2 regions of the Massilia forsythiae genome follow, and region 1 is predicted to be linked to the other one. Evidence: predicted binding sites of a transcription regulator. Region 1 holds the regulator's gene; the other holds the start of a gene.
What was found. Region 1 encodes LexA, which represses DNA repair genes until DNA is damaged. Its sites were predicted from a motif close to ACTGTATNNNNATACAGT; they were not measured.
Positions count from the first base shown of each region.

Region 2: a site for LexA is predicted at 1,801-1,818, ahead of HH212_RS10390 (putative DNA modification/repair radical SAM protein). Genes of this name have one in related genera too.

Region 1 is NZ_CP051685.1:3,462,531-3,466,739, reverse strand. Features, by position in the region: gene rplI (50S ribosomal protein L9) at 194-646, opposite strand; gene rpsR (30S ribosomal protein S18) at 681-971, opposite strand; gene priB (primosomal replication protein N) at 1,021-1,311, opposite strand; gene rpsF (30S ribosomal protein S6) at 1,334-1,723, opposite strand; gene lexA (transcriptional repressor LexA) at 1,973-2,638, shown strand; gene HH212_RS14815 (SEL1-like repeat protein) at 2,807-3,532, opposite strand; gene HH212_RS14810 (cystathionine gamma-synthase family protein) at 3,671-4,209, opposite strand, start outside.
Region 2 is NZ_CP051685.1:2,404,742-2,408,950, forward strand. Features, by position in the region: gene HH212_RS10380 (SEL1-like repeat protein) at 1-1,020, shown strand, start outside; gene HH212_RS10385 (hypothetical protein) at 1,189-1,728, opposite strand; gene HH212_RS10390 (putative DNA modification/repair radical SAM protein) at 1,831-3,060, shown strand; gene HH212_RS10395 (UdgX family uracil-DNA binding protein) at 3,057-4,209, shown strand, end outside.

The DNA of each region.
Region 1 (4,209 bases):
CCAAAAACGACGCTTTTCGACGACTTCAAATGCGTCGTCCCCGCGAAGGCGGGGACCCATGCTGAACACCGGAACTCGTTACATCGGACACACCAGGGTGTATTCGACAGCGAGACTTCGGTTACTCGGCATGGGTCCCCGCCTGCGCGGGGACGACGGCATCAGTTGCGAGACTGATGGAACGACGATTTATTTAGGCTGCTTCGCCGACGACGGCGATGGTGACGTCAACCACGACGTCGGTGTGCAGCGCGACGGCAACCGGGTGCTCGCCGGTGGTCTTCAGCGGGCCGGCCGGCATGCGCACTTGCGCCTTTTCGACGGCGAAACCTTGCTTGCTCAGGGCTTCGGCGATGTCGAAGTTGGTCACGGAACCGAACAGGCGGCCGTCGACGCCGGCCTTCTGGGCGATGGTGACGGTCATGCCGTTCAGCTTCTCGCCCTGGGCTTGCGAAGCGGACAGCTTCTCGGCGGCGGCCTTTTCCAGCTCGGCGCGCTTGACTTCGAACTCGGCCACGGCCGATTGGGTGGCGCGGCGGGCCATTTTTTGCGGGATCAGGAAGTTACGCGCGTAACCGTCCTTGACCTTGACCACGTCGCCCAGGTTACCGACGTTGACGACTTTTTCCAGCAGGATGACTTGCATATTATTCTCCAGGTTCTCTGACTGCGTACCGCGATTAAGCGTTGTGCAGATCGGTGTACGGCAGCAGGGCCAGGTAACGCGCGCGCTTGATCGCGGTGTCGACTTGACGCTGGTAGTGCGCCTTGGTGCCGGTCAGGCGTGCCGGCATGATCTTGCCGTTTTCCTGGACGAAGTCCTTCAGGGTGTCGACGTCCTTGTAGTCCACCTGTTCCACGCCGGCGGCGGTGAAGCGGCAGAACTTCTTGCGCTTGAACAGCGGGTTCTGCTGTTTGCGCTTCAGTTTTTCTTTTGCTTTGTTTTTGTCGAACTTTTTACCGAATGCCATTTTTGGCTCCTGTATCTATATAAACGTGCGCGCTTGGATCTTGGATCGGCTAGGCGGCACTGAAATCAATGATATGAAACACCAGGGCTTTGCTGTGACGGCTTTTCCTGGCCAGGAATCCCGTGAAGCGGTGCACTGCGCCGAGTTCGGCGTGGGCGAAGCGGCCCGAAATCTCGCCCGCGGCGACCGCGGTGATCTCGAACTCGACCTGCCTCTGCACACCCGCTTCCATCTGCTGCGACCCGTGCTGCAGGATCGCGCCGACGATCGGAATGCCGGCCGGGGTATAGCGCAGGGTGTCGCGTTCCGTGATGCTGGCAACCAGCGACAGCTCGTTCACCCCGTGCGCGTCGGCCCGTTACTCAGGCAGCGGCAGCGGCGGCCGGCGCGGCCGACTGCTCGGCGCGATGGGTCTTGGCTGCGTCTTCGCGCTGGACCGACTTCATCATCGGCGACGGCGCGGTCTCGGCCTTCTTCATCTTCACGGTCAGGTGACGCAGCACGGCATCATTGAATTTGAATGCGGTTTCCAGCTCGACCAGGGTCTCGTTGTCGCACTCGATGTTCATGCAGATGTAGTGCGCCTTCGGCAGCTTCTGGATCTGGTAAGCCATTTGACGGCGGCCCCAGTCTTCGACGCGGTGGATCTGGCCGCCGCGCGAGGTGACCGTGGTCTTGTAGCGTTCGATCATCGCCGGGACCTGCTCGCTCTGGTCCGGGTGGACGATAAACACGATTTCATAATGACGCATGCAACACTCCTTGAGGACGTTTAAACAAATGCCCACCTCGGCGTCAAGACGAGTGTGGGAAGGGAAAGCCCGCTATTATAACTGCAAAAAGTCAACCGCTCAATCGCTTTATCGTTCGTGATAAGCCCGCTTTTTACCGCTTCCTTGCTGCGACTGCGCAAAAAAGATGCGCCAATTGTGTAATTTCCCTTGCACGCCACGCCATACTGTACAAAAATACAGTCTGTCCTCATACCCACTCGCACCCCCATGCTTAAGCTCACCGCACGGCAAGAACAGATCCTCAACCTGATCAAGGAAGCCATCGACAACACCGGCTTCCCGCCGACCCGCGCCGAAATCGCGCAAGAGCTTGGCTTCCGCTCGGCCAACGCCGCCGAGGAACACCTGCAAGCCCTTGCGCGCAAAGGCGCGATCGAAATTTCTCCCGGCACCTCGCGCGGCATCCGCCTGCTCGGCGGCACGCCGCCGTCGGCCGTGCCGGCGGTATCCGCGCCGATCCCGCTGCCGGCCATTCCGCCGGCGCTGCTGATGGCACTGCCGCTGGTCGGCCGCGTCGCCGCGGGCTCGCCGATCCTGGCCCAGGAACACGTCGAAGCCACCTATTCCGTCGACCCGGCCATGTTCTCGGCCAAGCCGGACTTCCTGCTGAAGGTGCGCGGCTGGTCGATGCGCGATGCCGGCATCTGCGACGGCGATTTCCTGGCCGTCAAGAAGGTCGACAGCGCCAAGAACGGCCAGATCGTGGTGGCCCGCATCGGCGAGGAAGTCACCGTCAAGCGCTACCGCCAGAATGGTCCGACCATCGAGCTGCTGCCGGAAAATCCGGAGTTCCCGGTGATTACGGTGGATCCGAATACGGACGAGTTCGTGCTGGAAGGTTTGGCGGTGGGACTGCTGCGTTCGTGGCATTGATCCACGCTGCTCTTCGCCATTGAAGCGATAGCGGGCAACACAGCACGTCGTCCCCGCGCAGGCGGGGACCCATGCTGAGCTACCATCATTGGCGATGTATGGGTCCCCGCCTGCGCGGGGACGACGTTCATACGCATCGCATGATTGTTACCAGCGGCGCATCAAACCTCACTTCCGCTCCTCCTTCTCCGGCGGCGGCGCATTCTTGACCATCTCGTTGTGCTCGTTGACGTAGGCTTCGGTCGCCGTGCGCCATGCCGTGAAATCCGCCACCACCAGCTTGCCGCCGACCTGCGTGTCTTCCGAGATCCGCTGTCCCACGTCCGCCAGGTGCGCCGTCGCCTTGTCCATCTCGTCCTTGGTCAGCAGCTTGGCGATGTCGTCCGGGATGCGCTTGGTCAGCGGCATCGAACCGTTCAGGTACTGGACGAAACGGTTGTGGCAGGCCTGCCAGGCCTGCATGCGCGCGCTGTAGCGGTCGATTTCCTCGTTGATCTTGGACATCGCCGGGAAGCGCGGCGCCGGGCAGCGGTATTCGTCGGTGCGCAGGTCCGAGCCGTCATACTTGACGATCCAGTAATCGAGGTCGGCGCGGCGCGCGGCGCGCTGCTTCATCAGGTCGAGCGAGGCGATCGCCACCGCGTTGCCCTTGGCAGCCGCCTTGCCGAACCAGAGCGATGCCTGGGCCATGTCGACGCTGCCCGCTTCGCCGTAGAAATACATTTCGCCCAGGTGCTGCTGGGCCGTCACGTTGCCGGCATTCGCCAGCTTGGTGTACTTCTGCAGCGCTTGCGGATAGGCTTTCTTGGCGAACAGGGCATCGGCGTCGGCCAGCTCGTCGGCCAGCGCCGCGTCGGTGAACAGCAGCGCGGCGCACAACAGGGCAATTTTCATGGGCGGAATGGCGTAAGGTGGCGCGGACGGCAATGGAAACGATGCCACGATCATAACCCGGGCGGGGCCACGGCTCAACCGGCAAGCGCCGCCGCAGCGGCCGCTTTACCGGATTTTACGAAACCGGCGCTGCGGGATTCAGCCCTGCAGGGCGTTGCCGAAATCGGCCAGCAGGTCGTCGGTATCCTCGATGCCGACCGACACCCGGATCAGGGATTCGGCGATGCCCATGCTGGCGCGGCGCTCCGCCCCCATCTCGAAGAAGATCGTGTGCGCCACCGGGATCACCAGCGTGCGCGTGTCGCCCAGGTTGCTGGCCGGGATCGCCACCTGCAGGCGGTTCAGGTAGTCGAAGCAGTCGATGCCGTCCTTCAGCTCGAACGAGAACAGCGAACCGTAACTGCGGAACAGCGCGCCGCACAGCGCGTGCTGCGGGTGCGATGCCAGGCCCGGGTAGTGCACGGCCGCGACGCGCTCATCGGCTTCCAGCATCGTCGCCAGCGCCAGCGCGTTGGCGCAGGTGCGCTCCATGCGCAGCGCCAGCGTCTCGGCGCCGACCGCGATGTGGTGCGCCGCTTCCGGCCCGAGCGAGGCGCCGAAGTCGCGCAGCGACTTGGCGCGCAGCTGCGCCATGCCCTGGGCGGCCGGCGCCAGGCGGCGGAAATTCGGGGCGATGT
Region 2 (4,209 bases), 1.1 Mb from region 1:
GCGCGCGATCCGGCGCTGGCGACCGACTGGTTCCGCAAGGCCGCCGACCAGGGCTACGCGCCGGCCCAGTTCAATCTCGCCCTGCGCTACGACAAGGGGCAGCACCTGCCGCAGGACAGCGGCCAGGCCGTGCTGTGGTACGGCCGCGCCGCGGAGCAGGGCCATGCCAGCGCCCAGTTCAACCTGGCGCTGATCCACGACGGCGGCCAGGGCGTGGCGCGCGACCCGGCGCTGGCGCTGGCCTGGTTCCGCAAGGCCGCGGACCAGGGCCACGCCGGCGCCCGCAACAACCTCGGCCTGCGCTACGAGCACGGCCAGGGCGTGCCGCAGGACCACGTGCAGGCGGCGCACTGGTACCGCCTGGCGGCCGAGCAGGACTTCGCCGCCGCCCAGTACCACCTCGGCCTGCTGCACGAGGCCGGCCTCGGGGTGGCGCGCGATGCCGCCGCGGCCGCCGCCTGGCAGCGCCGCGCCGCCGAGCAGGGCCACCTGCGCGCCCAGTTCGACCTGGCGCTGCGCTGCGAAAGCGGCAACGGCGTGCCGCAGGATGCGCGCCAGGCGCTGCATTGGTACCGCAAGGCCGCCGACCAGGACTACGCACCGGCCCAGTACATGGTGGGGCAGATGCTGGACCGCGCCGATGCCGGCCCCGGCGGCGCGGCCGATGCGCGCCAGGCGTCCGGCTGGTACCGCAAGGCGGCCGAGCAGGGCCACGCGCTGGCCCAGTTCGCGCTCGGCCTGCGCTACGACAGCGCCCGCGGCGTCGAACGCGACTATCAGGCCGCCCATGCCTGGTACCTGTGCGCGGCGCGCCAGGGCCATGCGCGCGCCCAGTACAACTTGGGCGTGATGTACGCGGCCGGCCAGGGCGTGGCGGCCGACCTGGCCGAAGCGTATGCATGGCTGCAGCGCGCCGCTGGCGCCGGCCTGGCGCCGGCCGCGGCCTACCTGCAGCGCGTGGCGGCGCGCATGGAGCCGGCGCTGCTGGAACAGGCGCAACGGCAGGCGGGAGCGGCATGAACCGTAGTCCCCGCGAAGGCGGGGACCCATGCTCAGTATCCAAAATCGGTATCTTGAAACATGCGGTATGCTTCTAATGTATCGAATCCTGTTACTCGGCATGGGTCCCCGCCAAGGGGGCCGCCGAGGCCGGGGACGACGCTTCTCGAGTCAGCAATATCATTGGTATTACCCGCGCGCGTGGCTGTGCACCTCCACCTCCCTGAACTCGACCAGCACCGTGGCCCCGCTGGCATACAGGATCTCGTGCCGGAAGAAGCCGTCGCCGGCATCGGTCAGTTCATGGTAGCCGAGGTCGCCGAAACCCTCGCCGTCGCGGTACAGCAGCGGCGGCTCGGCCGGGAAGTCGACCAGGATGCGGCGCACCGTGCGGTAGCGCAGCGTCCACACCAGCTGGTCATACACGTCGAGGATGTCCAGCGCCACCCGCACCGGGTGGTTGCCGGGCGCGACCCACGGGCGCGGCGGCTGGCCGAGCGGCGCCGGGCGGCTGCCGTCGGCGATGTCCAGGCGCAGCAATTCGCCTTCGTAGATGTCGACGCGCTCGAAAAAGGCGAACACGTGCTCCGGCAGGCGCGGCCGCATCGCTTCCAGCTGCGCGTGGTAGGCGCGCAGCACCTTGCCGCGGCTGCCGGCAGGGTTTTCTCCCTGCTCGGCATCCTCGCCGTCGCGGGTGCTGGCCCAGAATTCCTTGGTAAAAAATTTCATGTGATTTCAGCCGTATGGGAATTGCGACATGAGTGCGTTCGCGCACCGCAGACGGCATGCGAACTGGGGTATACTGTACATCCATACAGTATTTCTGCCAAGATGGAACTCAAAGACAAACTCGAGATCCTGGCCGATGCCGCCAAGTACGACGCATCCTGCGCCAGCAGCGGTGCGCCCAAGCGCGACTCGGTCGACAAGGATGGATTGGGCGCCACCACGGGCATGGGAATCTGTCACAGCTACACGCCGGACGGGCGCTGCGTGTCGCTGCTGAAAATCCTGCTGACCAACTTCTGCGTCTACGACTGCCAGTACTGCGTCAACCGGCGCAGCTCGAACGTGCCGCGCGCGCGCTTCACGGTCGACGAAGTGGTCAAGCTGACCCAGGATTTTTACCTGCGCAACTACATCGACGGCCTGTTCCTGAGTTCCGGCATCATCCAGTCGAGCGACTACACGATGGAGCAGCTGGTCGAGGTGGCGCGCCGCCTGCGCGAGGACCACAAGTTCCGCGGCTACATCCACCTGAAGACGATCCCGGATGCCGACCCGCGCCTGATCGAACTGGCCGGCAAGTACGCCGACCGCCTGTCCGTCAACATCGAATTGCCGACCCAGGACAGCGTGACGCGGCTGGCGCCGGAAAAGAGCGTGCACACGATCAAGCTGGCGATGGGTTCGATCCGCACCAAGCTCGACGAAAAGGACGACCACCCCAAGGCGCCGGTGTTCGCGCCGGCCGGCCAGAGCACGCAGATGATCGTCGGCGCCGACGCCAGCGACGACCAGACCATCCTCAACACGGCGCAGACGCTGTACGGCAGTTATAAACTGAAGCGGGTGTATTACTCGGCCTTCAGCCCGATCCCGCAGAGTCCGTCCAGCGTGCCGTCGGCACCGCCGCCGCTGCTGCGCGAGCACCGCCTGTACCAGGCCGACTTCCTGATGCGCGGCTACGGCTTCAATGCCGGCGAGATCCTGCCGCAATCCGGTAACCTGGCGCTGGATATCGACCCCAAGCTGGGTTGGGCGCTGGCCAACCGCGAACACTTCCCGCTCGACCTGAACCGCGCCGACGAAAGCATGATCGCGCGCGTGCCCGGCATCGGCCTGCGCTCGGCCAAGCGCCTGATCGACCTGCGCCGCCTGCGACGCATCCGCTGGGAAGATCTGTCGCGCCTGCGCTGCAGCCTGAAAAAGCTGGCGCCCTTCGTGGTGGTCGCCGACTACAAGCCGGCGCAGGGCATGGCTTCGTCCGAGCTGCTGCGGCGCCACCTGGCCGACGCGCCCGAGCAGATGAATCTGTTTCCGGAGCTGCAGGCCGCATGAACGACGACCGCCCGGCGGACCGGTCCGCGCATTCATTCCCGCCGGCGCACGCGCCGGCGGCCGATCCCGCGCCGGCCGATCCCGCGCAGCCGGCTGCGGCCCGGGCCGGCGCGGCCGGTGCGCCGGCCTTCCTCGCCGTGCGCCTGGTGCTGGCCCGGCAGCCGCTGCTGGTCGCTTCCTTCGCCGAATGGCGCGAGGCGGCGCGCGCCTTGCTGGCCTACGAGATCGCCCCGGAACGCGTGACCTGGGGTTCGCCGCACGGCGGCGGCGACCTGTTCACGAGCACGCCGCAGACCGACCTGGCGCAGGACGCCGCCATGCCGGCGCAGGCCGGCGCCGCGCCGGAAGGCGGCGCCGATACGGCCGCCGACGCCGTTGCTGCCGGCGCGCCCGATGTGGCGTCGCTGCCGCCGCTGCCGGCCCGTACGCCGCGTCCGACTCCGCACCTGCCGCGCTCGTTCATGGAGATGCTGCAGAGCGCCGCCTGCTGCCGCGTGCCGGACCGCTGGGCCTTTTTGTACCGCGTCATCTGGCGCTGGCAGCTGGGCCAGCACGACGTGCAGTCGCCCGCCGACGAGGATGGCGCGCGCCTGCAGGCGATGGTGAAGGCGGTGCGCCGCGAAGAGCACGACATGCACGCCTACATCCGCTTCCGCGAGCGGCCGGAGGAGGCCGGCGCGCCGCGCTTCGTGGCCTGGTACGAGCCGCAGCACGATGTGCTGCCGCAGGTGGCAAAGCACTTCGTCAACCGCATGGGCAAGGTCAGCTGGATGATCGCCACGCCCGACGCCAGCGTATTGTGGGATGGCCGCACGCTGCACAACGCCGGCCCGCTGGTGAAGGGAGAGGAAGAGCTGGAAGACGGCGGCGAAGCGCTGTGGCTCACCTATTACCGCAGCATCTTCAACCCGGCGCGCCTGAACACCACCGTGATGCAGCAGCATATCCAGTCGCACCGCTGGAAGAACCTGCCGGAGGGGAAGATCGTGCCGCACATGGTCAGCGAAGCCGCCATGGGCGCGCGCAAGATCGGCCAGTTCCAGGCGGTCGGCCAGCGCCGCGGCACCACCATCCCGATCGCCCCGGAAGCCGCCCAGCCCGATCGCCAGCAGCCGTCCAAACTGGACGAATGCCGCCGCTGCACGCTGT